Regions from separate parts of the Spongiibacter tropicus DSM 19543 genome, predicted to be linked through region 3. Evidence: predicted binding sites of a transcription regulator. Region 3 holds the regulator's gene; each other region holds the start of a gene.
What was found. The regulator sigma-54, encoded in region 3, starts transcription at its own class of promoters, with help from an activator protein. The targets are predictions, from matches to a motif close to TGGCACANNNNTTGCNNT.

Region 1 (10,509 bases), on a different contig from region 3:
GGCCTGCAGCGGACTACGCTGGCCGAGAAAATGAAGAAACTCGGTATGGCTTGAATGGCCTTATCCCAATCTGATTTCAGCTAGCAGATTCATTGTTTCTAACCATGCGGCTTATGCCGCATTTTTTATGCCTGACTATTTTGTTTAAAAACAGCCGCCAAAAGTTTGTCATTCCCCGTTTTTTATTAATTAAGTAATTGAATTTTTTATAAAAAATATATTGGTACGGCGGTTGCATTGAAGGCCGTAACAGTGACAAAAGGTTGTTAACAATGGCTGATATACTTCTTTCTAACTCCGCTAGCGTAACGTTGGATGTGGCGATAATGAATCGCTGCCAGAGAGAGTTGGTGCTGGCCAGAAAACAGTTGCAGCAACAACAGCGTGTACTGCGCTCAACGGCATTGCGCGGAGGTAAGTCGCAATGAGCCTGATCGCCGAAGACCGCGCGTCGCGCGCACTGAAAACGCTGGCCTCCCGGGTAGCGGCCACCGATGCCACTGTACTGATTTGTGGAGAAAGCGGTGTGGGTAAAGAAGTGTATGCCCGCTATATCCATCAGCAATCGCGCCGTGCAGACGGCCCGTTTGTGGCGCTGAACTGCGCAGCGATTCCCGAGAATATGCTGGAAGCCATGCTTTTCGGCTATGAGAAGGGGGCCTTCACCGGAGCGGTGAACAGTCACGCCGGTAAGTTTGAGCAGGCACAGGGCGGCACCTTGCTGCTGGATGAAATCTCCGAAATGGATATCGGCTTGCAAGCCAAGCTGCTGCGTGTCCTGCAGGAAAAGGAAATTGAACGCTTGGGCAGCCGCCGCAGTATCAAGCTGGATGTTCGTGTACTGGCAACGACTAACCGCGATCTGAGACAGGCCGTTAACGATGGCGATTTTCGTGAAGATCTGTTCTATCGCCTCAATGTATTCCCCCTTTGTCTGGCACCGCTGCGTGAGCGTCGCGACGATATTCTGCCATTGGCCATTCACTTTCTTGAGCGCGACGAGTCGGTCAGCGACGGAGCCAGTGTGCTCAGCTCCGCTGCCGCCGACAAACTGCTCAGCTACCCCTGGCCCGGCAATGTTCGGGAACTCGATAACGTGATCCAACGTGCGCTGATTCTGCGCGCCGCGCCGCGAATCGACGATGTCGACATTCAGTTTGAGCAGGGCATGCAACTGTTCTCGGCACCGGTGTCGGCAGAAGCGGCACCGCTGGAAGGCTTTATGCGAGACCAGGAAAGTCAGCGTATCCAGGCGGCCTTACGTCAGGGGCGCTCGAAGAAAGAAGCCGCCGAACTGCTCGGCATCAGTCCTCGCACACTGCGCTACAAGCTGGCGCGGATGCGTGAACAAAGCTGCCTGCAAGGCTAAGGGGAGAGCGTTATGTCGGATATGAAAGTGGACTCGATCCTCCAACAGATTCGCGCCCTGCGTGAGCAGAGCCCGCTGCCGTCGATGGAGGAAGTCGGCTCGTCGACGGCGCTGGAATCCACGCCGCGGGTCGATTTCTCCCAGTTACTGCAGCAGTCGCTGGATGGGGTGAATGCCAGCCAGAAGAATGCCAGTGAACTGACCACGGCCTTTGAGCGCGGCGATCCGAATGTGAGCATCACTGAAGTGATGGTGAATATGCAAAAGGCGCAGGTGTCATTTAAAGCCGCCGTGGAAGTGCGCAACAAGCTGGTGGACGCCTATCAGGAAGTGATGAGGATGTCGATGTGAAGCAGGGCTTTCCGATTCTGAGTGAGGCAATCTGTCATGGCTGAAACCCGCGCAGTGTCTGTAAATACTTTGCTGGCCAGCGCTGCAAAAAATGACGTGCTGCGCCAGTTGCTGATTTTGGTCAGCATTGCCGCCAGTGTTGCTGTCGGCGTCGCCGCCGTGATGTGGTCGCAGGGCAGCGATTATCGGACGCTGTATACCTCCTTGCCGCCCGAGCGCGCGTCAGCGGTCGTCGATGCCTTAAATGCTTCGCAAATTCCCTACCGGATTCAGGACAGCACCGGCGCGATTTTGGTGCCGGCCGAGCAGCTACACGATGCCCGTATCCGGCTCGCCGGTCAGGGCCTGGAGCGCGATGGCTCCGGCATGGCCATGCTTGAGCAGGAGCAGGGCTTTGGTGTCAGTGAGTTCATGCAATCCAAGAAGTATCACTATGCGCTGGAGCAGGAACTGGCCAGCACCATAGAGAGTCTGCAGCAGGTTCGCCGAGCCCGTGTGCACCTGGCGATTCCCAAGCAGTCCGTATTTGTACGGGATCGCAAGCCCTCAAGTGCGTCGATTATGCTGGACATCTACCCGGGACGGGATGTGTCGAAACAGAACGTCTCGGCAATCGTCAATCTGGTCGCGGGCAGCATTGGTGATCTGCAGGCGGAGAACGTGACGGTCGTTGATCAGCAGGGGCGACAGCTCAGCGAGACTCACCGCGAGGATGATCAACTTGAACTTAGCGACCGTCAGTTCAATTACCGCCGCCGCATTGAGCAGGCCTACGAGGATCGTATTGCCGAGCTTATCAGTCCGATCGCCGGCTCGGGCCGGGTTCGGGTGACGGTGTCGGCCGATGTGGATTTCTCCAGCGAGCAGGAAAGCCGCGAGAGCTGGAATCCGGATCGCCAGGTGGTGAGAAGTGAACAGATAAACGAGCAGGTGCAGGCAGACGGTGGCGCGGCCGCCAGAGGGGTACCGGGGGCGTTGAGTAACCAGCCTCCGGGTGCACAGGCTCAGCAGGACAACGAGGAGAGTGCGGCGTTAGGCAATCGCTCGGTCATTCGCAACTATGAGATCGAACGGGTCTTGGCTCACAGCAACAACCCCAGCGGCCGCGTCAATAAACTGTCGGTGGCGGTGCTGGTGGATAACCACCGCCGGGTGAATGAAAGCGGTGAAGTGGTTATCGAGCCGATGAGTAACCCGGAAATCGAGCGCATGACGCTGTTGGTTAAAGACGCCGTCGGCTTTGAGCAGGATCGCGGCGACCGGGTGACGGTGATGGCGGCGGACTTCCGCGATGAAGCCCTGTTTGACGAACAAACGGTTGAGCCGGCGATCTGGGAACAGCCCTGGTTTGCCAATCTGATCAAGCAGTTGCTGATTGGCGTCGCGGTGATTGTGATTGTGTTTGCGGTGCTGCGTCCCGGTATGCGCAGCCTGCTGCACAGCCATCGCCCGGCCGCCCTTGATGCGGGGCATGCCCAAGGCGATATCGACCGCGCGATGAGCGGTGAATATCAGCAGCCGCCGGTAGCGGCGCTGGGCGCGCCCCAAGGGGGAGGTCGTTCCAGGCCGGGATTTGAGCAGCAGCTCAGTGATGTGCGCGGCATGGTTGAGGAAGATCCTCGCCGCGTCGCACAAGTCGTCAACAAGTGGGTGACAGAAGACAATGGATAACGCAGAACGCAGCGACGCCGCGGTCGCCAGTATCCCCGGCTGTGAGAAGGCAGCACTGCTGCTGTTGATGATGGGAGAAACCCACGCCGCCAAAGTGCTGCAGCACGTTGCACCCGAGGATGTCGAGCGTATCGGTACCGCTATGGCGGGTATCAAACGTGTCGATAACAGTCGCGCGATGGCGGTGGTGCAGGATTTCCAGCACAGCGCGCAGTCAGAAAATTCACTGGCCGTAGGTGTGCAATCCTACGTGCGCAAGGTCTTTACCACGGCGCTGGGCGAGCAGGCCGGCGGCAGTCTGGCGAGACGGGTACTGGGTGACCAGCCGGGACAGGAGATGGAAGAGCTGCGTTGGGTGGAGCCCGAAGCGCTGGCACAAATGCTAAAAGATGAGCACCCCCAGATGATCGCTATCACGCTTGCCCATCTCGAGCCGGAGCAGGCCGCCAAAGTGTTGGCGAAGCTGCCCGAGGCGCAGCAGAACGATGTGGTCTATCGCATCGCGAACATGAAGACCATTCCCGATACTGCAATGAGGCAGTTGCAGGGCATTCTCAAGAAAAAGCTGTCGGTGAGCGCCAAGCTGAAAAACCGCCAGATCGATGGCGCAGCTACCGCCGCTGGTTTGATCAATGGCCTTGGTGGCGATGCAGAAACCCGCATCCTGGAAAGTCTCGCTAAAAACAACGAAGAACTCTCTGCGCGCATTCAGGACCTGATGTTCGTCTTCAGCAACCTCATCAATATCAGTGACAAGGGCGTTCAACAGCTGCTTCGTGAGGTCTCTTCCGATCTGCTGCCCATTGCATTGAAGGGGGCTGGGGAAGAAGTCAAAGAAAAGATCCTGAGGAACATGTCCAAGCGTGCCCGCGAAATGCTGCTGGACGATATGGATGCTCGCGGCCCGATTAAGATCAGCGAGGTCGAGCAGGCCCAGAAAGAGATTCTTACCATTGCCCGCAGTCTTGCCGAAAGTGGCCAGATTGACCTCGGCCGTGGTGGCGACGACTACATCTAAGGCGCGGCGACGGGAGCATTGCCAATGACGCAGGGATTTCATGCTTTCACACCGCGAGACCTGGGCCACCCGCCGCAGGACAGCGTCGACGCGGTGGAGGAGTCCCCACGCGCATGGCAGCCGCCCGGTATGGGGACATCCCGCCCCGTCGGCGATGGGTCGCTGATGCGTTTTGATCAAACCCCTGAGCGCGATGTGGAGCGTGTAGCAGACGATCCCCTGTTGGAGAGTGAACTCGACGCCCTGCGTGAAGAAGCCCGGCAGCAGGGTTTTGCCAAAGGTGAAGCCGACGCACAGGCATTGCTGGCTCAGCAGAGTCAGCAGTTGCAGTTGGCGATTGCCGCCCTGCGTCAGCCCATGGCCTGGCTGGAGGGGGAGGTTGCAGAACAGCTTGAGGTGTTGGCCTGTGCCGTGGCGAAGGCCCTGTTGGGGCGCGAATTGACTGCCGACCCGGAGTGGTTGCGCAGCCGTCTGCACGACGCGGTGAAGCTGTTGCCCGTGGCTGAGGGACGGATCGACCTGCACCTGAATCCCGAGGATGCTGCGCTGCTGCGGCAGGTGGCCGAGCAGGATGAACCGCTGGAGCCCGCCTGGACGCTGCATGAAGACCCGGATATTCAGCGCGGCGGCAGCCTGATCAGAAATGCCCAGTCTCAGGTGGATCATCGCCTGGAAACGCGACTGGCCCGCCTGTTGGCCTCCTCGCAGGAGTCGGCGGATGCCCCAGAACACGGAATTTAATCCTCGCAGGCATCTGGTCTCGCGGCTCCAGCAGCGCAGTGAGCAGGTCGCCCGACGTGCCGCCGAACCGCCGGTGCCCGCCGAAGGTCAGTTGCGTCGCATTGTAGGCACCTTGCTCGAAGCTGAGGGCTGCAAGGCGGCGATCGGCGCCTACTGCGAAGTGGAAACCATTGACGGTGACTGGCTGGAAACCGAGGTTGTGGGTTTCGCCAGTGATTGTATTTTGCTGATGCCGACCGGCGAGCTGCGCGGTGTCATGCCCCACGCCAGAGTTCGGCCTATCGGCAAGGGATCCAGCGTGCCGGTGGGCGAGGCCCTGCTGGGCCGCGTGATCGATGCCGCCGGCCAGCCGCTGGATAACCGTGGCCCCTTGCGCACCGACGATTACCGCCCGTTGAACGGTGCTCCCCTGAACCCGCTGTCGCGCCGTCCCATCCGGGAACCGCTCGATGTCGGCGTTCGTGCGATCAACGCGTTGCTGACCGTGGGTCAGGGTCAGCGGCTCGGACTGTTTGCCGGCAGTGGCGTCGGTAAGAGTGTCCTGCTGGGCATGATGACGCGCTATACCAAGGCCGATGTGGTGGTGGTTGCTCTGATTGGCGAGCGCGGCCGCGAGGTCAAAGATTTTATCGACAATATTCTCGGTGGCGACGATATGCGCCATGCGGTGGTGATCGCCACACCGGCAGATCAGCCGCCGTTGATGCGGATGCGCGCTGCGTGGCTGGCCAGCGCCGTGGCGGAGTACTTCCGGGACCAGGGCCAGCAGGTGTTATTACTGATGGATTCACTGACCCGCTTCGCGCAGGCTCAACGTGAGATCGCGCTGGCGACAGGCGAACCGCCTGCCACCAAAGGTTACCCGCCCTCGGTGTTTGCGAGGCTGCCGGCGCTGGTGGAGCGGGCCGGGAACGGCGAAGAAGGCGGCGGTTCGATCACCGCGTTTTATACCGTGCTGGCGGAAGGGGACGATCAGAACGACCCGATTGTCGACGCGGCGCGGGCGATTCTCGATGGCCATATTGTGCTGTCGCGAAGTCTCGCCGATGCGGGCCACTACCCGGCAATAGATATCGAGCGCTCGGTCAGCCGGGCGATGAATGACATTACCGATAAGGGACATCAGCAACTGGTCAGGCGACTGCGACAACTGGTGTCGCTGTATCAGCAGAACCGCGACTTGGTGACCATTGGCGCCTACCAGCGAGGCAGTGATGCCCGAGTGGACGAAGCGATAGCGTTGTGGCCGAAGATTCAGGCGTTTCTGCAGCAGGCCTACGACGAGTCTGACGGCTTTGATGCCTCGCTGGACAAGCTGAGTCTGTTGCTGGAAGGCGAAGCAGTCGAACTCGATTGAATGAAATTTGACGCGGCCTTAGCGGCTGGCGTCAACGGAGGATAACGGTGAGTACGGAAAAAAAATCACAGCGTATGCAACCGGTTCAGGCGCTGGCAGATCGCCAGGAGCAGGAAGAGGCGACGCGCTATGCGGCCGTTCAGCAGCAGTATGAGACCCAGAGCCAGAAACTCGACGAACTCAAGCAGTATTACGAGGAGTACCGTCGCGCCGCGGCTGACAGCCTGTGTGACGTGAAGCGTTTGCAGGAAAGTCGCGCCTTTCTCTCTCGTCTGTCCCTGGCGATTCGCCAACAGTCCGATTCGGTGGAACGCTGCCGGGAGCAGTTACGGAAAATCCGCCAGGAGTGGATGAAAGCCCGCCAGCACAGTCGCAGCATGGATCAACTTATCGAGCGTTATCGGGCCGACGAACGTCGCGATGAAGCTCGCCGTGAGCAGTCGGTCAGCGATGAATTGAGCAGCCAGCGCTTTGTCTGGCAGCGCCGCCAGCAGCAGGGCCTGAGCTAAGCCCTTTCTTGAATGGCACAGTGTTTGCTGAGTAGTACCTGAGAGGTAGTGCCTGAGAGCATGAATATTTGCCGCCAGCATGAGGCCGCACGACAGCCGTGTGGCGCTGGTGAACCCCGTCTTACAGGATCGTATTATGAGCAGCCCGATCAGTAACGTAAGCAGTGCCCAGCTCCAAAGTCCTGCCGCAGCGCGTGGCAGTGTGACGCCCTTGAATGGCGGCAATCCCGCGGGTTTACTGCCGTTTGGGGATTTGCTGGCCAACCAGCAGGCGCTGTTGCAACAGCTGTTGGCTGCCGGCGACGGCGGTGAACTCCCGGCGGTGCTGGGAGAACTGATGCAGCAGGGTAGCGACGGCGAACTCGATCTTGAGGCCCTGGCAGAAGAGCTGGAAGCGGCAGACATCGCAGGCACGATCTTGCCGCCGGACGGCAAGTTGCTGCCGGCCTCTTCCGATGCCGACGTGCAGGAGATGGATGAGGCACAGGCGGCAATCGGTGGCTTGGCCGCTGCGCTGTTTGGCTGGCGACAACTGTCTGGCGGGGAAGCCGCCGACACGGCTGTCGTCGGCAATGACGATGCTGTCGCCACAAAACCCACCGTTGCTGCGGTGGCACTGAACGCCACGCAAGCGGGTGACGCCGAACTGGCGAATGCCGCCGAGTCGGCTGAGGATCGGGCAACAGGACTGCAGACCGCTTCTCGCAGCCAGCCATTGGCTGTGGAAGCCGCGCGCGGTGAGTTCGCGGCGACGATCGCTGCGACGAAGGGTGAGGCGACCGCCGAGGGCGTGGAGCGCACGGCTAATGACATTGCGGATATCGGTCGACTGACTGCCGCCCGCAGTGGCGCCGCGGACGGTCGGAGTCCCACCCTGCAGTTAAGCATCAGTCAGCACGCGGTTGATGACTCGGCCTGGAGTGAGGCCGTGGGCGCGCGGATTCACTGGATGGCCGGTAACGGCGTTCAGAACGCCACACTGAAACTGAATCCCGAAGAGCTGGGCGGTATTCAAGTGCAGTTGAACATGCAGGGCGATAAGGCGGCGGTGCAGTTCCAGACCCAACATCAGGACACCCGTGACTTGATAGAGAAAATGCTGCCGCGCTTGAATCACGCCATGGAGCAGCAAGGCATGCGTCTGGAAGAAGTGAAAGTGAGTCATCAACCGAGTTGGGGAGAGGCCTCACAACAGCAGGCGCAGCAACAGAGCCAGCAGTCGTCGGGCCGTTCCGGCAGCGGTTTTGCACAACTTCACACGGCCGCGGATACCCCGCATGACGGCGAGGGCGGAAGCGCCGCGCCGACCCCGCGCAATAATACCGACGGGACCCTCGACGCCTACGCATGAGCAGAGAATTTCCGACCTTCTTGAGGCGCCTTCCGGCGCCTTTTTCGTATCTGTTATCCCACCTTGTATTGCGCGAATTCCCCCTGCCAAATTATTGGCGAGAAGCGGAAAATATTTCGTAACTATCTGAAAAATATAAAATAAATCATATGGCACAGGCCTTGCAAAATAGTGCTTGAAAAGCAGGTTTCTGCAAGAAATTTGGCGCTCGGGTGCCGAACGTAAAAGGCCTTATGCATATGTTTAAAAACAAATTTGTCCTCATTGGCTTGGTTGTAGTGCTGTTGCTGGCGACCGCAGGAGGTACCTGGTTTTTCCTGAAGGGCAGCGAACCGGCTGCTGACGCAGCTGAAAGCAAAGCGGCGGCGGAAGTGTTGCCCAAGCCACAGATCATGAGTCTTGATCCATCGTTCGTGGTGAACCTCTTGAATGAGCGTGGCACCCGGTTTCTGCAGGTGGATATCGAGGTGATGAGCCGGGAGGACGGTGTCATTTCGCAAGTGGATGACTACCAGGTCATGATCCGGCACGAGTTGATCATGATGTTCAGCAGCCTGACCAAAGACCAGATCAACAGTATCGAAGGGCGCCAGCTTATTCAGCAGCGCGTTGTCGACACCATTAACGCCGTGCTCGAAAAAGAGACCGGTAAGAAAGGTGGTGTCGAGGAAGTGTATTTCACCAAGTTTGTGATGCAGTGAGGCGACAGTATGGCTGGCCTACTTGATCCGGAAGAACTCGAAGCGCTGATGGCTGAGGAGCAGAGCCCGCAAAGCTCTGGCAAGTATAACCTCGCCCGTCAGGACTACGCCGTACAGCGCTTGATTCCTACCCTGTCGTTGATTCAGTCGCAGTTTGCCAGTGCGGCCTCGACCCGGCTGCGGGAATTTGTCAGCAGCGTGGAAGGGCTGACCACTGACCGCATTACGGTCATGAAATTCGACGAGCTGCAAGGCACGCTGCCCGCGCCCTGCAGTATTTCATTGATTTCGGGAATGCCGCTCAGCAGCAATCTGATGATTGCCTTTGAATCGGAGCTGGTGTTCAACCTCGTCGACCGTTACTTCGGCGGCTATGGCGGCGCCGCCGATGCCGCGCGCGAGCAGTTTTCGGCGTCGGAGCTCAGCTTTATGGACATTCTGGTGTCTGCATTGCTGCCGGACATTGCCCTGGCCTGGAAATCGGTCATGAAAACCGCCCCGGCCATTGAGAGTCAGTCTACTGATCCCCGTCTGCTGGAAGGCTTTACCGACGCGGACTCGCTGGTGGCCACCCGCTTTCTGGTGGATATCGGCGATTTCAAAGGCGGCCTGTGGTCGGTTGTGCCCTGGAGCGCGATTGACGCGGTACGCGACAGCCTGCCCGATACCACCAAGCCCAGTAACAAAAAACCCGCAAGCGAAGAATGGCGCAGTCGCCTGGTTGAACGCATAGACGAAGTGCCTCTCGACCTGGTGGCGCAATTGGCGAAAACCCGCCTCAGCCTCAGCCGCGTGGCGAATCTGCGTCGCGGTGATGTTATTCCCCTGCCCAGTGCCGATGAGGTGCTGCTGTGTGTTGGCGAGCAGCCCCTGTTGAAAGGACGTTTTGGCAGTCATCAGGGCCAGTTGGCCGTTCAGCTTACCGGTTCGGCAGGTCGCAGCCGACCGAAACAGGAGTCGTAAACCCCATGGCGAATGATTTGAATCTGGACAAAATTCTCGACGTGAATGTGGATGTATCCGTGGAAGTCGGTCGCACCCGCATGAGTATTCGCGACATCAAGGCGCTGAATCAGGGCGCCATCATTGAGCTGGATCGTGCAGCGGGTACGCCGCTGGACGTACTGGTTAACGGCACACTCGTCGCCCGCGGTGAGGTGGTCGTGGTGAAGGAGAAATTCGGCATCATGCTCACTGAGGTGGTGGGGCAGGACGAAGAGGTTGATGCCTGATGTGGCGTCATTCGCTGTGCGCACTGGCGCTATCGCCCTTGCTGGCAATAGCGCAGGAGCCAGCCGCTAACGCGGTATCGGCAGAGCAAGCCGTGGCGGCGCTGCCGGTGGGCGCTGGCGATGATGTGATCGGCATGCTCGGCAGCCTGTTGCTGATGGCCGCACTGCTGTTTGCCGGCCTGTGGTTTTTGCGCCGCCTGCGCGGCCTT
Region 2 (10,509 bases), on a different contig from region 3:
TGCACACGTTTTTCATTTCGGTGTAGAACTCCAGCGAGTGAACCCCACCCTCGCGGCCGATTCCCGACTGCTTGCTGCCACCGAACGGTGTGCGCAGGTCGCGCAGGAACCAGCTGTTCACCCAGACGATGCCCGCTTCAACCTGTCCGGCAACGCGGTGGGCGCGGCTGACGTTCTCTGTCCAGATTGCCGATGCCAGACCATAGGGGAGGCTGTTCGCCAGGGCGATGGCCTCTTCTTCGGTGTCGAAGGGACGAACGTGGCAACAGGGGCCGAATATTTCTTCGGTGACAACGGCGGAGTCATCCGGCAGGCCTGTCCAGATCGTCGGCTGCACCCAGGCGCCTCCCGCCAACGCGGCGGGCATATCCGGCACGCCACCACCCGTAACGACCGTAGCGCCGTCTTCTACCGCTTTCCGGTAGTAAGACATCACCTTGTCGCGGTGTTTGTGGCTGACCAGCGGGCCGAGGTTGGCAGCCGCGTCCTCCGGCGGGCCAATTTTCAGCCCCTCCGCCGCCGCTTTCAGCCGGGTGACAAACTCGTCAAAAATGGCGCGCTCAACATAGACGCGCTCGGTGCCCAGACACACCTGCCCGCAGTTGGCAAAGGCGGAGCGCATCGTACCTTCGATGGCCTTGTCCATATCGCAGTCGGCAAATACCAGCCCGGCGTTTTTACCACCCAGCTCCAGCGAAATATCGCGAATGCCTCTGGCAGCCGATTTCATAATGACTTCGCCGGTGGTGGTTTCGCCGGTAAAGGTAAACCCATCCACATCCGGGTGCTCGGTTAGAAACGCGCCCGCCGAATCGCCGCCAAAGCCGTGAACCACGTTGTACACGCCTGCGGGCACACCAGCTTCGTTCATCACCTCACCCAATAGCGCGGTGGTGGTGGGGGTTTCCTCCGAGGGCTTCACAACCACGGTATTACCGCAGGCCAGTGCCGGACCGACCTTCCAGGTCATCAGCAGCAGCGGCAGGTTCCAGGGACTGATCACACCGATCACGCCCTTGGGACGACGCACGGCATAGTTGAGCGCGCCGGTGCCGTCGGGGGTCGCCATCTCGAAGGACTCTGTCGGCACGTTCTTCACCATGTCGGCAAACACCTTGAAGTTGGCTGCGCCACGGGGAATATCAATATGGCTGGCCATCGACCGGGGTTTGCCGGTATCGCGGCACTCGGCCTCCAGAAACTCCTCGAAACGGGCGTTAATGCCGTCGGCCACCTTGTGCAGAATCCGGGTGCGTTCATCCAGAGTCATTCGCCCCCAGGGGCCGTGCAGGGCCGCGCGGGCCGCTTTCACAGCGGCATCCACTTCCTCGCGCCCGGCCTCGTGAACCCGGCTGATCAGCTCGCCGTTGGCCGGGTTCACATTGTCGAACAGCTGCCCGCTGGCGGAGCCGACATACTGTCCGTTGATGAAATGCTTAACGTCATTCATTACTGAATAATCCTGTGCTGGTTCTTGATCAGGTGAGTACGGTCAGGAATCGCTCGTTCAACTGGCGGTCGTGATAGAAGATCGCCTTGCCCAGTTGCTCCGCCTGCCAGGTGGTGGGCTTGTGATCGGGGTAGATGTAGTCACCGCCGCAGAACACTTCGTTGCGGTTGCCCGAAGAGTCGAAGAAGTAAATGGTTTTGCCGTGGGTCAGGCCGTGGCGGGTGGGGCCGATATCAATTGAGGTATCGGTCATGGTAATCAGGTCGGCCGCGCGCAGAATGTCTTCCCAGGTTTCGAGGAAGAACGACGCATGGTGGAACATGCCTTTTTCCTCGTGGTGGATAAACGCCACATCGTGCGCCTTGGTAGACAGGGTCAGGAACTGGGCAATGCGGTTGCCATCCGGTTCCAGTACCTGCTCGGCCAGATAAAAGCCCAGTACGTCCACAAACAGATCGTAGGTGGCCTGCAACTCGGGGCCATACAGCAGGCAGTGGTCAAAACGCAACGCTTTCATGCCTTTCAAGCCACGCGGCCAGGCCTCGGGGTTGATCTCGCTCACGCCCCACTTGCCCAGATATTTCTTCTCACAGAACAGCTCAAAGCTGTGGCCTGAGGGCGATACAAAACGCACCCGGCGCCCGCAGTCTTTCAAGTCGCCTGCCGGCACCTGTTCCAGTTCGACACCATAGGCTTCAAGGTCGCGCTCCAGTTGCTGCAGGCTGGCTTCGTCTACCACCTTGAAGCCCATAAAATCCATGCCCGGTTCGTCAGCCGGACGCAGGACTACCGAAAACTTGTCTACTTCAGTCCAGGCTTTCAGATACACCCTGCCCTGTTCGTCGCGGTCGGTCTCGATCAGCCCCAACAGCTCCGTATAGTGTTTGACTGCCGCATCGATATCGAGAACGCGAATTTGAACGTGCCCTGGGCGCATTACACCTTTTTTCATATCAGTTACCTCAACGCTTTTATTGTTGTGTGTTTCTCAAAGGACGCCGCCGCTTGGGGACGGCACTCAATAATCAGATCAGTCAGCGGGTAGACGCGGCAGGCCAGCACTTCGCCCTGCTCCACAGCCTCGGGAGGAGCGTGAACCCGACTCATTTTTCCGCACTCGAACTGGCCCTCCAGCACCTTGACCTTGCAGAAGCCACAGCCACCGCCCCGACAACCTACCGGCACGCAGCGCATACCGTTTTGCTCCATTGCCTTGAGCACGCTCTGCGCCGCCTCGCAGTCAAAGCTCTGGCCGCTGCACTGTTCTAAAACGCGAAATACTCTGCCCATGACGGCTCCCGCTATATCTTCTTGAACAGGGCTGAACGCTGGGCTTCACCCGCGCCATCAGCGGCGGTCAGGAAGCGCTCCATGAAAATGTCGCGCTCGAACAACCGCCCCTGCATCAGCGCGGTAATCGCGGCATCAATCATGGGCGGCGGGCCACAGAGGTAAGCTTTATGACCGGCAAAGCGGCCATCGAAATGCGCCTTGGCGGCCTCGTGAACAAAGCCTCGCTGCCCATCCCAATCGTCGCCGTCAGCCACATCGCTAAGAGCGGGCACATAGGTGAAGTTGTCGTGGTCGCGCGCCAGGGTTTCAAACAGCTCGCGGTTGTAGAGTTCGGCGAGATTACGCGCGCCCTGGAACAGGGTGATATGACGGCTGTCGCCCTGCTCCAGCAGATCGAGAATCATCGACTGGGGGCTCGACAGCCCCGAGCCACCGGCAATGAAAATCAGGTCGCCGTCCTGCGAGTTGCGGACAAAGAACTGGCCGTAGGGGCCGGACAGTTTCAGCTCCTCGCCCACCTGCAGCTGCCGGTGGATGTAGCCGGTGGCCGCACCGCCCTCAACCAGCCGCACATGCAGTTCAACCTCGTCGGCGCGCCCCGGAGGATTCGCCAGCGAGAAGGCACGAGGCCCCTCGACGCCCGGCAGTTCGATATTGATGTACTGACCGGCCTGAAACGTCATTGGCCGGTCCAGCTTGAGATGAATACCCTTGATGGTGGGCGACAGCTCGACAATGTTCGTCACGGTCGCCACGTAATCTTCGACCGGGTGGCCTTCAAAATCGGGGTCAACGTCAATGTCGGCCTCGATTACCACGTCGCTTTCCACCGTGGCACAGCAGACCAGCACCTTGCCTTCGTCGCGTTCAACATCCATCAGCGCGAAAGGCGAGGCCTCGCCTGCGTCAACATCGCCTTCCAACACTTGTACCTTGCAGGTAGCGCAGGTGCCGTGGCCACAGGCAAAGGGCAGCCACACACCCTGGCGAAGGGCCGCCTGCAGTATGGTCTGGCCCTCTTCCACTTCAATCTGTTCGCCAATCGGCTCTATGGTTACGGTATGAGTCATAGCAGTGTCCTCAGGAAGCCGAACCGTCGATGCCGTTCAGTCCCTGGGTGCGCACCGTCAGCATACTTTTATGATCAATACCGCTGTCTTTCAGACTCGCGGTCGCATCCGGCACAAAGGCTTCGTCATTCAGCAGCCAGTCAGCGGCCAGAAAATCCGCCTTTGCCGAATCGGGGTGCGCCGCAACGGCGGGCTTGAGTACGGTTTCGACAAACTCGCCAAAGCTCATGTCCGGCGCCACCAGAAAAGCAAAGGGCGCGCAGAACAGCAGATGGTTGGGCCAGTACACATACAGCAGCTGCATACCGTGGAAATTTTCGACCTTATCCTTGGGTTCAAACTTGTAGTCGTATAAGGCTTTAACAGTCATCGGTTTCACCTTGTTATTGTGGATCGTGGAGCCGCCCGGTCAGCTCGCCGGGCGGCGTGCGGATCAGGCCGCGTCCTGTTTGTCTCCGCTGCGTTTGGCGGCGGGCGATTTGCCCTGAATCTCCAGCCAGCGGCGGTGATCAGGCGAATCGACATACTCCAAATTGTCGGTACCCGGTTTGATGTGGTAGTACTCCGAGACCACCGTGCCAACGTCGGCACCACCGCAATTGCCCTGATAAATCTGGTGTACCGGCAGCCAGGCCTGCACGTATTTCTCCGGCTCGTTTTTGAAAATGTCGCAGCAACCTTCCGAGCAGAAGTGGTAGCGCTCGCCCTCGTATTGCCACTGGCGATAGCTGAAGGTGGTGGGGTCGTCTTTCTCGGTAAAGATGACGGGGATCTGGCAGACCTGACACAGTTGCGGCAAGGTGTTGTTGTAGAAACGGCGCCCCTCGGCGTGCTCGTTTCTCAGATACTCGAAACGCGGACGGTAGTGCTTGTCGAAGGTGTCGGGATACTTCTCTGACAGCCAAGCCATTTCTTCTTCGTCGGGCATCCAGGTATGAAAGTTGGTGGCATGACTGTACTGGTAGAAAGTCGACCAAGTCTGGTGGCTGACGTGGTGCTTGGCGTCGTTGGCAACATCCTGATACTTGGGCGGACGAATGCCGTAGCGCTCAAGGTCTTTGAACAGGGCGCCACCATTTTGCTCGTAGTACACCTCCCAGGCCTCCGCCCAGGACATCACTTTGTTCGGCAGCATGTAGTCCATCATCATGCCGACCAGACTCAGCAGGCGGAATCCGCGCCAGAACCACTTGTCGATCCACTGCTGAATAATCGGCACGTTGTCTTCGTGTTGCTCAAGAATGAACTTGATAACTTCCAGTCCCAGCGTCATGTGACGCGCCTCATCCGACTGGGCAGAGAAGCCGAAGGTAACGGTTGCCATGTCGCCGTTGTAGGCCGCACCCGACATAAAGGGCACAAACAGCAGGTTGGTCAGCACATATTCGAAGGAGAAAGAAATCGCCGTCAGGAACTCGAAGGGACCTGCGGAACGGGCATCGTCAAAGAAAGACTTGGGCACCGACAAGAACCACACGCGGTCGTGCATGTGCGCGCCGTCGTGCAGGCCGTTAAAGTGCTTGTTGTAGTGACTCATGGCGTGCTGCTGAGTCTGTGAGTGGCGCAGCTCGTCGATGGCCTGCATCTGACAGGCAACACGGGCACCGGCGCCGCTGAACTGACGACCCACTTTTGCATAACCCTGAAAAGCGGCGTGTTCAAGGGGCGATACCCCGCTAAGGAACAGTTTCAGCGCGTTTACATAACGGGCATCGGAAATATTCTGGTGGCCGTTGTTCTGGGCAAAGGCGTCAAAAATGGCGTACAGCTTTTTCTCTTTTTCCGCCTGGTATTTCCAGTAGGCATCCATCGTCAGGCGGAATGGGTCTTCCCACTGCGACCAGTCGGTAATTTTGATCCCTTCAAACTGTTCGTCGGGGAAAATCTCTTCTTTCTTCTGGTAGGACGGCTCCCAGGCCATGTCCCGCGTCAGGTACTGGTATTTGTCTTTAAGATTCAGTTTCTTCTGCTTGATGCTCATTATTCTTCTCCCGATCAATTCCACTGCAAAATAAAGTGGTCGTCGTCTTCGTCCACGTTGCCGCCGATACTGATGACATCCACCAGCATTTCCTGCACATCCCAGTCGCGGCCAAGTTTTTCTTCCATCGTCTCGCGGTTAATCACCAGTCGTTTTTCCGCCTGAATACGGATCATTGCGGGCTGGTACTGCACCTCGGCGTGGGGGTTGTCCTCAACCACGGCATCCACCAGATAACGGGCGTTGTCGTTGTCCTGAAAGGCAATAAATACGAGCTGGCTCATGCGGAAACTCCCTGGCTGTTGAGACCGAATTTACTGAGGCGCGCCGCAAGCTGGGCGCGGGTTTCGTCCAGTGCCTCAAGACCGGAAGTGGCTTCGGCAAGAGGGGTGAGGGCCTGGTAGATTTGCGGTTCCCACTGATTGATCCAGGCTTGCAGCTGCTCGCGGTTGGCATCGCTTTCGCCAGCAACCGCCTTGACCATAGCGTTAGTCCAGCGCAGCGAATCCTTGTACCAGTCGCGCATAAACTCGGTGAGCATCGACACATCTTCCGCGCCCTGCTCGCACAGCCACTGATCCATCTTGTCGTACACCAGCGGGTAGAGCAGGCCGTCGATCAGCACGTTCTGCACCAGCGTCAGCTCAAACCAGTCGTGAACCACCAGCGTGTCTTCCACCAGCTTGCGCAAGGGCTGCCACAGCGCGTCATCCATCCAGAAGGTTTTGGATTCATCCAGACCGGCGCCGGTGCTGCCGTCAATCAGCAGCGCAATGCGCGACAAGTACTGGCCAATCCCCAGCCGGTCCATCGCCTGATACATGTGCAGCTGCGCTACAGTGGTGGCGGTAGCATCACCGGCTACCATGCTGTTATTCATATTCGCGCCCAGCTCAACGTGGCGCAGAGGCACCAGCAAACGCAGCAGTTGCTGTTGGGTCGCATCCGGCAGGCGGCCCAGCAGATTGCGCTTGTCGCAGAAGGCAAAGCTGCTTTCTGCCGCTTCCTGCATTTTGGCGCGATTGCCTACATAAGCGCCGTAGTAGAACTGCCGCGGATCAGACACGGCGTACCAGTCGTCCATGCGAATCGCGGTACGCTCAGGATCGTTGAGAGTGTGCTCAGCATCCCACAGCGGGCGGTAGTGGAAGTTGGTCTTTGCTTCGAGGTCATAACTGGCTTCCTGATAGCGGGTAGCCGGTTTGTCGCCAAAACGCCGGGCGATGTGCGCGTAGGTTTGACGGATCGGTTCCATCGAGTGGGTTTTAATTTCAATACTCATGCTAAATCCCGTTATTGGTTTTATGGTGTTCAGCCTGCTTAGGGCTTGGTTTGTTGAGGCTTAATAACGCTTGCCTTTTTCACCGAAGCGCCACTTGATCATGTCTTCATCAATCTGGCGGATGGTGTCGGAATCCATGTGCACGACGTTGTTACACCGGCAGAAATCCTCGAAGGCGTCTTTGGGCAATACCAACTCGACAAACAACTCGGGGTGGCCAATCGCGAAATCAAATTCAATGAATTTTTCGCCGGGATCACTGCGCAACCGGATATATCGTGTGAGCTGATCGAACGTGGGTTGATTGCCTGAATTCATTGTCTGCCTCGTTTTATTTATTGGCGGCTGACGGTCTTAGAGCAACGGCTGTGCCACAAGCAAAACATGCGCAACAAATCTCAATAACGCATTGTTTTTTATTAATTTAATTGAAATAAGGAAAAATTCAGGCCGATAAATAGTTCAGCTCTAATCGTCGATTTTTTTATCAAATGATTAATTTTTTTGGAGCGAATGAGCATTTGCTCACTTCCATTGACCACTGCCCGAGGGAATAAAATTTCATCATATGGTTGAATTTTTCATCGCAATCAGTGTTAGATGGCGCGCAAGCTTGCTGTCGCTAAAAATCATTACTGACAGCTCCCCATAAAATTAAAATAACGGGGTTTACGGCATGGCCATTAGTTACAAACCTCAGCTTCGTATTGAAGATTTCCGAGATCTCACGGAACAGATTCGTTTCCAAAGCGCGGAAGGCAAAATATGGTTAAGTGAGCAACGCATGCTGCTGATGGACCTCAGTGCACTCGCCGCCTTTCGCCGAGAACTGGTAAACACCATGGGAGTCGAGCGTGCAAAAGGCTTTTTCCTCCGGCTCGGTTATCAATCCGGACTGAGAGATTCCGAGCTGGCCCGCAAGCTTCGCCCCCACTGCAGCGAACTGGATATTTTCTTGGCCGGCCCACAGCTGCACAGCCTGAAAGGCATGGTTAAAGCCGTACCGTTGGAAATTGAAATCGACCAGGAAAACGGCAATTTCTATGGCGAAGTCGAGTGGATTGATTCTTTCGAGGTAGAAATCTGCCAGACCGAACTGGGGCAGATGAGCGAGCCCGCCTGCTGGGCACTGCTCGGTTATGCCTGCGCCTATACCTCGTCGTTCATGGGCCGCGAGGTGATTTTTCGGGAGGTCAGTTGTCGCGGCTGCGGCGATGAGCGCTGCGTGATTGTCGGTAAACCCGCCGAGCAATGGGACGACGCCGAGGATTTTTCCCGCTACTTCAAAGCCGACCCCATCGTCGAAGAGCTCTACAACCTTCAGGCGCAAGTCAATTCCCTGCGAAGTAGCCTTGAAAAGCAGGAAGGCCAGTACTATGGCATCGGCCAAAGTCCGTCTTACAACAAAGTCTGCAAGATGATCGACAAGGCCGCTCAGGGCCGGGTATCGGTGTTACTGCTGGGTGAAACCGGGGTCGGTAAAGAAGTGATTGCGCGAAGTGTTCACTTGCGCAGCGAACGCGCAGAAAAGCCCTTTATTGCCGTAAACTGCGCCGCCATTCCACCCGACCTCATCGAAGCGGAGCTGTTCGGCGTGGAAAAAGGTGCTTACACGGGCGCCAACCAGTCACGCGCCGGACGCTTTGAACGCGCTAACGGCGGCACGATTTTTCTCGACGAGGTGGTGGAGTTAACTGCCCGAGCCCAGGCAACGCTGCTGCGTGTATTACAGGAAGGTGAGCTGGAGCGCGTGGGCGACTCACAAACCCGGAAAATTGATGTCCGCATTATTGCCGCAACCAATGAATCGCTGGAAGAAGCCGTGAACGAGGGGCGCTTTCGAGCCGACCTATTTTACCGACTGAATGTGTTCCCGGTGAAAATTCCACCGCTTCGCGAACGACTGGAAGACCTGCCACTGTTGGTCGAGCATTTCCTCAACAAATTTCACTCCGAGTATGACAAGCGCACCATGGGCCTGTCGGACAAAGCGCTGGAGCTGTGTATGCGGTACCCCTGGCCCGGCAATATCCGCGAGCTGGAAAACGTGATTGAGCGCGGCGTGATTCTCACCGACAACAACGACACCATCAGCCAGGATTATCTGTTCGCTGCACCGCCCGCCGAAAGCCTGGACAGTCCCGCCCAGCGGCTGGACGACGGCGGCAACATTTCCTCTGCTGCCGACGGCAGCCCCGGGCACTGGTCTACCGATATTCTCGACAGCCAGATCAGCCTCGACGACGTGGAAGCCACGCTGATTCAAAAGGCCATGCAGCAGGCTAACAACAATGTATCCGGGGCCGCCCGGCTGCTGGGGCTGACCCGCCCGGCCCTCGCCTATCGCCTGAAAAAACTCGGCCTGGAGGCCTGACTCCCTTTCTCCGGCAGGACAGTTGAGCATTTCGACAACTGCCCTGCGGAAACTTCACCATATCGTTAAAAATTGCCAAAACCCTCCCGCTTACAACCGCGCGCAACGCTCGGCTTAAATCCAATATTCTCCTTATATTTCAGTGCGTTAAAAAAATAAAACCGTTATGGCATAGGCATTGCTCAAACCGCCCTGCCGAGACTTTCAAATAACAATGACGGTACACATTCATGACGCACTTTTTTACGCAGGCCCTGCGCCCGCGGTATTCCGTATCATCACTGCTGGCACTGACAGGCCTGCTGATCACTGGCTGCGAAGCCCCTCTGGAGCTGGAGGCGGTTCATGAGCAGGCCAGCCAACCTCTGCAACGCACGGACTTCTATCAGGCAATGGCCGACAACGGCGAGCTGACCCTGCTGGCGGGCAACAACGGCACGCTGCTCTCCAGCCGCGACGGCGGCAACAGCTGGCAGCGGCAGGCACTGAACACCAGCGAGAGCTTTATCGACCTCGCCAGTTGCCCCGACAACAGCTTCATTGCACTGAGCTTTGACAACCACCTGTGGCACGGCGACGGCCAGACCTGGCAGTCCCATGAATTGCCCAGCGGCGAGCAGATGATGACGGTTGCCTGCGCCGACAACGGCTGGTGGGTGGCGGGCAGTTTCAGCACGCTCCAGCACTCTGGCGACCAGGGAGCGTCCTGGCAGGAATCGAGTCTGGATGAAGACGCCATTATCACCAACCTGCAGTTTCTCGACGCGCAGAACGCGGTAGCTACCGCCGAGTACGGCATGGTCATCACCAGCCGCAATGGCGGAGAGAGTTGGGCGGTGTCGGGCTATCTTCCCGATGAGTTCTATCCCCACGCCAGCCACTTCACCTCTGCCAGCGAAGGCTGGGTCGGCGGGCTGAACGGCTTTATTTACCACACCGCCGATGGCGGCGAGTCCTGGCAGCGACAGCACACCGACACCCAGGCCCCCATTTTCAATTTTATCGACAGCCCCCGCGGCCTGCTGGCACTGGGCGACAACGCCACCGTGCTGGCACTGA
Region 3 (10,509 bases):
TTACTGCACACCGCGACATCGGCACTGAATGCGGCACTGGTCGACACAAATTTTGAGGCGGCTCGGGCGTGAAGACCGAGTTTATTAATGATGGTAATACGGGTTTCTTGCATGGGTTCGCTCCGCCGGGGCTCAGTGCTGGAGTTCGCGATGGCGAACCTGGAGATCAGGGCATTGTGCTCTGAGTGCTGCTGCAAGGCGCTCTACCATATACACGGAGCGGTGCTGGCCACCTGTGCAGCCAATGGCAACGGTGAAGTAGCTGCGGTTACCTTTTTCGATATGTGGCAGCCAGTGTTCCAGATAATTGAGAATGTCCCGGTACATGGTTTCGACCATCGGCTGCCCGTCGAGAAAGTTTCTGACACCTTCGTCGCGGCCACTCAGGGCGCGCAGAGACTCATCCCAGTGAGGATTGGGTAACATGCGCAGATCGTAGACCTGATCGGCATCTATTGGCAGGCCGCGTTTAAAGCCAAATGATTTCAACTGCAGCGACATACGATTGGCATCGACACCCAGCACCCTGTCGCGGATTGTGGCGCGCAGCTCATGTACTGTCATATCGCTGCTGTCGATGGTTAATGACGCTTCCATCACTACGGGTTCGAGCAGCGTGGTTTCCTGTCGTATTGCATCGCTGAGCGGTTGATTCGCTGTGGTCAACGGGTGGCGACGGCGAGTCTCGCTGAAGCGTTTTATCAACTTGTCGTCGCTGGCATCCAGAAAAATGATTCGCAACTGTGCGAGGTCCCGAACCTGCTCGCAAAGGGACTTGAAGCGCGAGAGTTCGTCAGGAGAGTTGCGGGCGTCGATACAAACGGCGACCTGTTGATGGACCTTGAGCTGGCTTTGCGAGAGCTCATGTACCAGCGCCGGTAACAGGGAAACTGGTAGATTGTCGATGGCGTAAAAGCCCTCGTCCTCCAGTTGATGAAGTGCCGTACTTTTCCCTGATCCCGAGCGGCCACTGATAATGATCAGTTTCATGGCGATCAGGGCGCGCGGGTTACAGCAGTAGTGTACAGGGCTTCATCGCTGCCCGCGTTGCGCAGCTGTTGACGAAAGCCGTCGTCGTTAAACACATTGGCTAGACTGGCCAGCACTTTGATGTGCTCGTCGTGGGCTTCCGCAGGAACAATGAGTGCGAACACCAGGTCGACGGGTTGATCGTCGATGGCCTCGAAATCGATGGGCTCGGCGAGCTTCAGCAGAATGCCGGTAATCGCCGTACACTGCTGGCTTCGGCAGTGGGGAATCGCAACCCCGTGACCGATACCCGTGCTACCCAGTCGCTCTCGGGCAAGGAGTTCGTTGAACAGATCGTCAGCGTTGAACTGGCTATTGTCGTCGGCGACAAATATCGAGATCTGTTCAAGAAGACGTTTTTTACTGCCTACGGACGTACCCCAGTGGGTACGTCCTTGGCTCAGTATCGCATTAAGGCTCATATTATTAGGTATCCGGAAAAACCGGCCCGGCGCTTACCGGCCCAGGTGTTTTTCCTTGTGTTTGATCAACTGGCGATCCAGCTTGTCGGTCAGGCTGTCGATCGCAGCATACATATCTTCCGATTCGCATGTGGCAAACAGGTCCGCGCCTGCCACATGCACTGTCGCTTCCGCTTTTTGTACCAGCTTCTCGACTGAGAGCGTAACGTCCGTATTGGTGATATTGTCGAAATGTCGTTGCAGTTTGGCAAGCTTGTTATTGACGTATTCACGCAGTGCCGGTGTAACTTCAACGTGGTGACCACTGACAGTTATCTGCATATCTTGCTCCTTTTACACTCAGATCGTCCTGCGCCTCCCGGCGTAGGGTCAGGGCTGCGCGATTTAACGCAGCCAGCTATACCAGTCGCTTCCGCTCATTAGAGGGGGGAATGACCAGTGATTCTCGGTACTTGGCGATGGTTCTCCGCGCGACCTTGATACCCTGTTCGGCCAACAGTTCGGTAATCTTGCTGTCGCTGAGTGGCTTTCGCGGATTTTCTGCGGCGATCAGCTTTTTGATCAGCGCGCGAATGGCGGTCGATGAGCACTCGCCGCCGGTATCGGTCGATACGTGGCTGGAGAAAAAGTATTTCAGCTCGTAAATGCCCCGCGGTGTATGCATGTACTTCTGGGTGGTGACCCGCGAGATCGTGGATTCGTGCATGCCCACGGCGTCGGCAATGTCATGCAACACCAACGGTTTCATCGCCTCGTCGCCGTATTCGAGAAAGCCTCGCTGATACTCGACGATTTTGCTGGCGACTTTCATCAGGGTTTCATTGCGGCTCTGCAGACTTTTGATAAACCAGCGCGCTTCCTGGAGGTTGTCGCGAATATAGTCTTTTTCGCTGCTGGTACTGCTTTTGGCCAGTGCCGCATAGTGCGAGTTGATTTGGATTTTCGGGGCAATATCCGGGTTGAGTTCCACCAGCCAGCGGCCGTCTTTTTTACTGACGAAGACATCCGGGACGACGTATTCGGTATCGCCGCTACTGATTGCATCGCCGGGCGTGGGGTTCAGGGACTGGATCAGCAGCAGTGTATCCCGAAGCTGATCTTCCTTGAGGCGACAGCGGCGCATAATCTGGTTGTAGTCGCGGTTGCCGAGCTGGTCCATATGCTGCTCTACAATCTGCATGGCCTCTTGCAGATAAAGCGTCTCGCGGGGCAACTGCCGCAACTGAATAAGCAGACACTCCTGTAAATCCCGGCCACCGACGCCAGGGGGGTCAAACTGCTGAATCAAGTGAAGGACGGCGTGGACTTCTTCGATTTCGACGTCTTCATTGTCGAAGGCATCCACCAACTCTTCAGGCGTGACGGTCAGGCGGCCTTTTTCGTCGATGGCGTCGATGATGGCATCGGCAATGAACTGATCGATTTCAGACAGGCGACTCAGGTTGAGCTGCCAGCGCAGGTGGTCTTGCAGGGAATCTGAGCTGCCGTGGCGGTAGTCATTGCTGTAATCGTCATCGCCGCTGGGAGCGCTGCTCGCCGGGCCGGAGCTTTGGTAAACGTCATCCCATTGGCTGTCTACCGGCAGGTCCTCGGGTATTTCGCTGCGCTCGGCCCATTCGCTGTCTGCGTCGCTGGCGGTGGGCTCGCTTTCGTTGCTGCTGCTGTCGTTTTTGGTATCGCTGCTTTTTGACTGACTGTTGCTGTCTTGCTCGGGGGTGTCGTTTTCTTCCTCCAGTTCCAGAAGCGGATTGGAGTCCAAAGCAGACTGGATTTCCTGTTGAAGGTCGAGGGTGGACAGTTGCAATAAACGAATCGCCTGTTGCAGCTGGGGGGTCATGGTCAGCTGCTGACCGACTTTAAGCTGGAGCGATTGTTTCATAGGCAGCGGTTTCTACTACACCAAATTCTGAAGACATTTGTGCCTGATTGGCGGCACTTTAAGGTCAGTGTAGTCCTGCCGGAGAGCGGCTGCAATAGGCGTATAAAGCAATTGCTGTGCCGATTTTTCCTATCACAACGTGAACTTATCGCCAAGATAAATATCCCTGACGACCTGGTTGTTGAGTACGGATTCGGCGTTGCCTTCGGCAACAATACGACCTTCGCCGACGATGTAGGCTTTTTCGCAGATATCGAGGGTTTCTCGTACATTGTGATCGGTGATTAACACGCCGATTCCGCGGGCCTGAAGGTGTCGAATAATGTGCTGTATGTCGTTAACCGAGATGGGGTCGACGCCGGCAAAGGGCTCGTCGAGCAAAATAAAACTCGGCTCTGTCGCCAGCGCGCGAGCGATTTCGACGCGTCGGCGCTCGCCGCCGGACAGCGCCATGCCGGGCGATTTACGGATGTGGGTAATGTGGAACTCCTGCAGCAGGGCGTCGAGCTTTTCTTTTCGCTGGCGACGGTTGAGGTCGCTGCGGGTTTCCAGAATCGCCATGATGTTGTCGGCGACGCTGAGTTTGCGAAAGATCGACGCTTCCTGGGGCAGGTAGCCAACACCGTGGCGGGCTCGGCCTTGAATTGACAGCGATGTCAGATCTTTGCCATCCAGCTCTATGCGGCCCCTGTCGGCGTTGACGATGCCGACAATCATGTAGAAACACGTGGTTTTGCCCGCGCCGTTGGGGCCCAGCAGGCCGACTATTTCGCCGCTGTTGATGCTCAGTGACACATCCTTGATCACCTCTCGCCCTTTATAGGCTTTGGCGAGATGGCTGGCTTTTAGTACGGGCATCAGGGCGTGCTCTCGGTGTCGGGTTCTGGCGCCGGTTCAGTCTCGGGGGGTTCCGTGCCGGGTTGTTGGGGCTGCAGTGTCATCTGCACGCGGCCATCGAGGCTTCGGCTGCCGCCATCGGCGACCACCAGTTGCTTGCGCCCGCTGTACACAATGCGGTCACCACTGATTTTTGAACCCTGATGGCGAATGGTGGCGTCTTTCTGCAGCAGAATTTCCTCATCGCTCAGGCTGTATTCGATCAGTCTGGCGCTCGCGGAGACTACCCCTTCTTCAGCCCGGGGCTGCTGTTCAAAATACGCCGGGCTGCCATGGGCGATGACTTTCTGCACCTTGCGGTCGTCCTCGACAATAATCAGCTTGTCTGCGCGGATTTTCAGGCTTCCCTGAGACATGTTCACGTTGCCGGTATAAATGCCCTGGTTGTTCTCGTAGGTGGCCTTGTCCGAGCTGAGGTTGATCGGCTGGCTGCGGTCGTTGGGTAATGCGCTGACCGTCAGTGGCATGGCCAGCAGGCACAGTAGCTGGAGTTTACTGCTGAGGTTCATAGTGTCCCTTTACCTGTGAAAGGAGCTCGACGCGTTCCTGTTTGAGGTCAGCGCGCATGCCCACCGAAGTCGTTGTGCCATTGGGCAGTTTAAGGTCGAGCGGCTGAGCTGTCGCGACGGTGCTGTGTTCCAGGTCAATAGTCAATTGTTGGGTACTGATCTCGGCTTCACGAATCAGGTCTTTTACCAGCACGTCGTGGCGCAACTCAAGGGATTGGCCATTTTGCGACAGCGTGCCGGATGCGGCGTTTGCAGTCCAGGGGCGTTGCTGGCCGATGTCGCCAACGTAAAAGGGTTGCTGAAGGCGAATATCGCCGCTGGATATCATTCGATCAGCGCTTTCCGCCTGCCAACGGTAGGCAATATTGCCGTCAGCGCTGTATTTCAGACCCTCTATCCCCTGCAGGTGGGAGTCCACATCCGGGATGGCGTCAAAATTATCGATCAGGCTCAGTTTGCCGCTTTCGCTGAACTGCGTCAGGTAAATCACGGTACCGGCGATGGCCGCCAGCACCGAAAGTACCGAGGCGATATTGATGCGAAAGCTACGCGAAGCCATGATTACAAGTATTGCTCCAGAGCGTCATTTAACTTGCCTTGAGCCATTAAAATCAGTTCGGCGATTTCTCTGACAGCCCCTGAGCCACCAGTCGCGCGGGTTTGCCAGTCAGCATGACGGGCGACGAAGTGGTGGCCATTGGCCACGGTGATGCCCAGGCCGGCGGCGCGGATGGCGGCGAGGTCGGGCAGGTCGTCGCCGACGTAGGCGATTTCCTCGTAGCGCAGGCCCAGATCGCTGCGCAGTTCTTCGAGGGCCGTGCCTTTATCTTCACGCCCCTGATAGATCAGCTCGATGCTCAGCTCGCGGGCACGTCGCAGCAGTAGCTCAGAGGTGCGGCCGGTGATGATCGCCGGGCGAATGCCAGCGTCGCGGAGCAGCTTGATGCCGAGGCCGTCGAGAATGCTGAACGCTTTCATTTCCTCGCCACTGTTGCCAAACAACAGGCTGCCGTCGGTCAGTACGCCGTCAACATCCATGGCCAGTAGGCGGATATTGCGAGCTTTTTCTATGACGCTTTGCATGGTTTTCCCTTTACGCGACGCCTGCCTTGAGCAGGTCGTGGGTGTGGATTACGCCAATGGGCTGCTGTTTGTCATCCAGCGCGACCAGCACCGTGATCTTATTGTCTTCCATAATGCGCAGCGCTTCGGCGGCCAGCATGCCGGGCTGAATACTGCGGCAGTTGCGGGTCATCACGTCGTCAATTTTTGCGTCGCGGATATCAATGCCGCGGTCAATGGCGCGGCGCAGATCGCCGTCGGTAAAGATGCCAGCAAGCGTGCCGTCGCTGTTCAGGACGGTTGTCATGCCCAGCGCTTTGCTGCTCATTTCCAGTAACGCTTCGCTCAGGGCGGCACCGCTATTCACTTTGGGAATTTCGTCGCCGGTATGCATAATGCTGTCGATTTTCAGCAGCAGTCTTCTGCCCAGCGCGCCGCCGGGGTGGGAGAAGGCAAAGTCATCAGCAGTGAAGCCGCGGGCCTCCAGCAGGGCAATGGCGAGTGCGTCGCCCATGACCAGCGTGACGGTGGTGCTGGAAGTCGGCGCCAGGTTCAGTGGACAGGCCTCCTGTGCCACCCCGACATCCAGGTGGACATCGGCGGCTTGTGCCAGCTCTGATTGCGGACGCCCGGTCATGGCCAGTACCGGGACCGCCAGGAGCTTCAACAGAGGAATGAGGGTAACCAGCTCAGCAGTGGTGCCCGAGTTGGAAAGTGCGATGACCACATCGCCGGGGCGTATCATGCCCATGTCGCCGTGGCTCGCTTCTCCGGGGTGAACAAAAAATGCTGGTGTTCCCGTGCTGGCCAGCGTTGCGGCGAGTTTGCTGCCGATATGGCCGGATTTTCCCATGCCAGTGACGACCACTCTGCCCTGGCAGTTGAGTAACAGCTCGCAAGCGCGATCAAAGCTGTCATCGGTGCGGGCAAGCAGTGCGTCTACGGCGTCGCGTTCCATGCTGATGACGCGCTTGGCAGTCTCGATATATGAAGATGTCATTGCGGGAGTTTTGGCCTTATTGTTCCGGGCGAGCCATTAAGCTGGCGCTCATTTTGGTTATGATAATTTCCAATGTGACAAATTAACAGGTTTACTGCGTCTCCCCGCAGGGAGTGATTTACGTAAACTGCGGTCGGAGAAACTGTGTAATACACCACTGCGGGCTGATGGCAGGCAGTGGCTGGGGTGCGGAAAACGGAGAGTAGACAATGATGAAGAAAATTCTGGTAATGCTGACGGCGACGCTGTTCGCCGGTTTGGCTCTTGCCAAAACCGATGACTCGGCAGTGGGGCCCCATGAGGTGGTTGCAAACACCACGCAGGAGCTAATGAAAGTGATTGAGGAGGCTCGGGGTTATGTCGATCAGGATCCCGACCGCTTCAACAACGAAGTGCGTCGTATCATGGATCAGGTGGTCGACTTTCAGAGTTTTGCCCGCGGTGTGATGGGGAAGTACGGCAGTCGCGCCTACTATCAGAGCCTGACCAGCGAAGAGGACAAAGCTCAGTTTCGCGACCATGTGCTGCGTTTTACCCAAAACTTCAAAGACGGTCTGATCAATACCTATGCGAAGGGCCTGCTGGGCTTCAATGGCAATAAGATTGAAGTGCTGCCGCTGGCTGAAGACGCGGACCTGTCGGGCAGTGTTGGGGTGCGTCAGCATATTTACGGTGAGCGCGCCAAGCCTTACGAGGTCATCTATACCTTGCGCCGTGACGCACAGGGCGACTGGAAGCTGCGCAATGTGATCATTGAGGGGCTGAACCTGGGGCGCATTTACCAGAACCAGTTCCGCACGGCGGTGGCAACTTACGATGGCGATATCGAGAAAGTGATCGATAACTGGACGGTAGCGCCCAAGGAAGTGATGGAACAAGCCGCTGGAGACGCTGGCGAGAAGTGATCAATCGGCGCCCTTTTCTCGCCAAGGGCGCCGCAATTGCGTACAATTCGCGGCCTGTTTTTTGAATGACGGAAACTTGCAGGCATGCAGACAGAACAAATTCTGGCACGATTGAGCGAGCACTTTGCTGACGGTACTTTTGATGTGCAGGGCGAGGGCAATCACGTCGATGTACAAGTTGTCAGTGAAGCGTTTGCAGGGCTGCGCCCGGTGCGCCGCCAGCAACTTGTCTATGCTGCCGTCAACGACCTGATCCGGGACGGCTCCCTTCACGCGATCAATATCAAAGCGCTCACCCCCGCTGAAGCCGAGTAATCGGCCTGGCGCGATAGCGCAGGAGTATCCATGGATAAACTGCTAATCCGCGGCGGTGGTCCGCTCTGCGGAGAAATTCGGGTGTCGGGGTCGAAGAATGCCGCGCTGCCTATTCTCGCGGCGACATTGCTGTCCAGCGAGCCCGTTCGCATCAGCAACCTGCCTCACCTTCACGACATTACCACCATGATTGCGCTGCTGCGCAGTATGGGCACCGAGCTGCTGGTGGATGAGCGTCTGTGTGTTGAAATTAACGGGGCGACAACCCGTGAAACCACCGCGCCCTATGAGCTGGTGAAAACCATGAGGGCATCGATTCTGGTGCTGGGGCCTCTGCTGGCGCACTTCGGTCATGCGCGGGTGTCCTTCCCCGGTGGTTGCGCCATAGGTAGCCGCCCGGTCGACCAGCATCTGCGTGGGCTGGAGGCAATGGGTGCGGAAATTGATGTCGATGAGGGCTATATCACGGCAAGAAGCCCCGGTGGCCGCCTGAAAGGCGCGCATATCCTGTTTGATATGGTAACGGTTGGCGGCACAGAGAATCTGCTGATGGCCGCCTGTCTTGCTGACGGACGCACGGTACTGGAAAACGCTGCCCGTGAACCCGAGATAGTGGATCTGGCCAATTGCCTGATTGCTATGGGGGCGAAGATCAGTGGTCATGGTTCGGCGACAATTGTTGTTGAAGGCGTTGAATCACTGGGCGGCTGCGATTACTCGGTGATGCCGGATCGCATTGAGGCGGGCACTTATCTGGTCGCTGCCGCGGCCACGCGCGGTAAGATCAAGTTGCGCGATATCGACCCGAATACGCTTGAAGCGGTGTTGGTCAAGCTGGAAGAGGCGGGCGCGGATATTGAACAGGGTGATGACTGGATTACGCTGGATATGAAAGGTCAGCGCCCGAAATCAGTCAGTTTTAAAACCATGCCTTACCCCGGCTTTCCCACCGACATGCAGGCGCAGTTTACCGCTATGAATGCGGTGGCTGACGGTGTTGCTCAAGTCAGTGAGACGATTTTTGAAAACCGTCTGCTGCAAACCCATGAGATGAATCGGATGGGGGCCAAGATCCGCGTAGATGGCAACACAGCGCTGATCACCGGCGCCGAGCGCCTGAAGGCCGCTCCGGTCATGGCCAGCGATCTCCGCGCGTCGGCCAGTCTGGTGATTGCCGGGTTGGTTGCCGATGGTGAAACGGTCATTGATCGTATTTATCATATCGACCGTGGTTACGAATGTATTGAAGAGAAGTTTCTGTCACTGGGCGCTGATATCCGTCGAATCAGCGGCAAGTGATATGCCGGGCTGCAGTGATTTGCTGTGGTCGGGCCGTTTAGCTCAGGAGTTGTAGCGTGGATCAGCCCATTACCATCGCCCTTACCAAGGGGCGCATCCTAAAGGAAACTCTGCCCCTGCTGGCGGAGGCCGGTATCGAGCCGCTGGAAGATATTTCCAGCAGCCGCAAGTTGATCTTCGCCACCAACCATTCCCATATCCAGCTTATTGTGATTCGCGGCACCGATGTGCCGACCTACGTCAAGCTGGGCTCGGCTGACCTCGGAATTGCCGGTAAGGATATGTTGCTGGAACTCGGCGCAGACGATATGTATGAGCCTCTGGATCTGAATATTGCCCGCTGCAAGTTGATGACGGCGGGGCGCGTTGGCGAGGCGTTGCCTGTTGGGCGCGTGCGGGTTGCCACCAAGTTTGTGAATGTAGCTCGTCGCCATTTTGCCGAGCAGGGGATTCAGGTTGAGCTGATCAAACTCTACGGCGCAATGGAATTGGCGCCGTTGATGGATCTGGCGGATTTGATTGTCGATATCGTAGATACCGGCAATACGCTGCGGGCCAATGGCATGGAGCCCCGTGAACTGATCTCTCCCGTCAGTTCTCGTCTGGTGGTCAACCGGGCAGCAATGAAGCGTAAACACCAGACGATTCAAAAAATTATCGGTGACTTGTCGGCGGCCGTAGAGGCCCGCGCCGTGGAGGCATGAGATGAGTGATTTGCAGTTGCGCCGCTTGAATGCCGGTGACGCCGACTTTGGTGAAACCCTCGATGCGCTGCTGGCTTGGGATTCGGTATCCGATGAGGCCGTCGCCTCTACTGTCGCAGCCGTGCTGGCCGATATTCGTCAGCGTGGTGATGCGGCGGTACTTGAGTACACGCGCCGTTTTGACGCAGTAGAAGCCAGTAATGTCAGTGAGCTGGAGTTCAGCGCCGAGCAGCTGCAGGTCGCGCTGACACGTATTGATTCGGCTCAGCGGCAGGCGTTAGAAGAGGCGGCTGATCGTATCCGCCGTTATCACGAGCGCCAGCAGCAAGCGTCCTGGCAATACCAGGAAGACGACGGCACGGTATTGGGTCAGCAGATTCGCGGTATGGATCGCGTGGGGCTGTACGTGCCAGGCGGCAAGGCGACCTATCCGTCGTCGGTGTTGATGAATGCTGTTCCTGCCAAGGTGGCCGGAGTGGGCGAGTTGA

Region 1: a site for sigma-54 is predicted at 8,518-8,535, ahead of G411_RS0113885 (flagellar basal body-associated FliL family protein). Genes of this name have one in related genera too.
Region 2: a site for sigma-54 is predicted at 7,433-7,450, ahead of G411_RS0111100 (phenol hydroxylase subunit). Genes of this name have one in related genera too.

What each region holds. Positions count from the first base shown of each region.
Region 1 is NZ_ATUS01000003.1:110,488-120,996, reverse strand. It holds gene G411_RS20580 (sigma-54 interaction domain-containing protein) at 1-54, shown strand, start outside; partial or broken gene G411_RS20575 (sigma-54 interaction domain-containing protein) at 482-1,369, shown strand; gene fliE (flagellar hook-basal body complex protein FliE) at 1,382-1,720, shown strand; gene fliF (flagellar basal-body MS-ring/collar protein FliF) at 1,757-3,391, shown strand; gene fliG (flagellar motor switch protein FliG) at 3,384-4,409, shown strand; gene G411_RS0113905 (FliH/SctL family protein) at 4,434-5,150, shown strand; gene fliI (flagellar protein export ATPase FliI) at 5,128-6,507, shown strand; gene fliJ (flagellar export protein FliJ) at 6,555-7,016, shown strand; gene G411_RS0113890 (flagellar hook-length control protein FliK) at 7,153-8,367, shown strand; gene G411_RS0113885 (flagellar basal body-associated FliL family protein) at 8,607-9,068, shown strand; gene G411_RS0113880 (flagellar motor switch protein FliM) at 9,078-10,031, shown strand; gene fliN (flagellar motor switch protein FliN) at 10,037-10,300, shown strand; gene G411_RS0113870 (flagellar biosynthetic protein FliO) at 10,300-10,509, shown strand, end outside.
Region 2 is NZ_ATUS01000001.1:2,365,592-2,376,100, reverse strand. It holds gene G411_RS0111140 (2-hydroxymuconic semialdehyde dehydrogenase) at 1-1,450, opposite strand, end outside; gene G411_RS0111135 (catechol 2,3-dioxygenase) at 1,479-2,402, opposite strand; gene G411_RS0111130 (2Fe-2S iron-sulfur cluster-binding protein) at 2,408-2,740, opposite strand; gene G411_RS0111125 (NADH:ubiquinone reductase (Na(+)-transporting) subunit F) at 2,752-3,813, opposite strand; gene G411_RS0111120 (phenol hydroxylase subunit P4) at 3,824-4,183, opposite strand; gene G411_RS20200 (aromatic/alkene/methane monooxygenase hydroxylase/oxygenase subunit alpha) at 4,247-5,794, opposite strand; gene G411_RS0111110 (MmoB/DmpM family protein) at 5,809-6,078, opposite strand; gene G411_RS0111105 (aromatic/alkene monooxygenase hydroxylase subunit beta) at 6,075-7,076, opposite strand; gene G411_RS0111100 (phenol hydroxylase subunit) at 7,137-7,394, opposite strand; gene G411_RS0111095 (sigma-54-dependent Fis family transcriptional regulator) at 7,753-9,450, shown strand; gene G411_RS0111090 (WD40/YVTN/BNR-like repeat-containing protein) at 9,681-10,509, shown strand, end outside.
Region 3 is NZ_ATUS01000002.1:233,855-244,363, reverse strand. It holds gene G411_RS0112795 (HPr family phosphocarrier protein) at 1-113, opposite strand, end outside; gene rapZ (RNase adapter RapZ) at 133-990, opposite strand; gene ptsN (PTS IIA-like nitrogen regulatory protein PtsN) at 996-1,451, opposite strand; gene hpf (ribosome hibernation-promoting factor, HPF/YfiA family) at 1,485-1,772, opposite strand; gene G411_RS0112775 (RNA polymerase factor sigma-54) at 1,849-3,330, opposite strand; gene lptB (LPS export ABC transporter ATP-binding protein) at 3,463-4,188, opposite strand; gene lptA (lipopolysaccharide transport periplasmic protein LptA) at 4,188-4,736, opposite strand; gene lptC (LPS export ABC transporter periplasmic protein LptC) at 4,720-5,295, opposite strand; gene G411_RS0112755 (KdsC family phosphatase) at 5,298-5,819, opposite strand; gene G411_RS0112750 (KpsF/GutQ family sugar-phosphate isomerase) at 5,830-6,798, opposite strand; gene G411_RS0112745 (MlaC/ttg2D family ABC transporter substrate-binding protein) at 7,008-7,703, shown strand; gene G411_RS0112740 (BolA family protein) at 7,788-8,018, shown strand; gene murA (UDP-N-acetylglucosamine 1-carboxyvinyltransferase) at 8,049-9,317, shown strand; gene hisG (ATP phosphoribosyltransferase) at 9,374-10,021, shown strand; gene hisD (histidinol dehydrogenase) at 10,023-10,509, shown strand, end outside.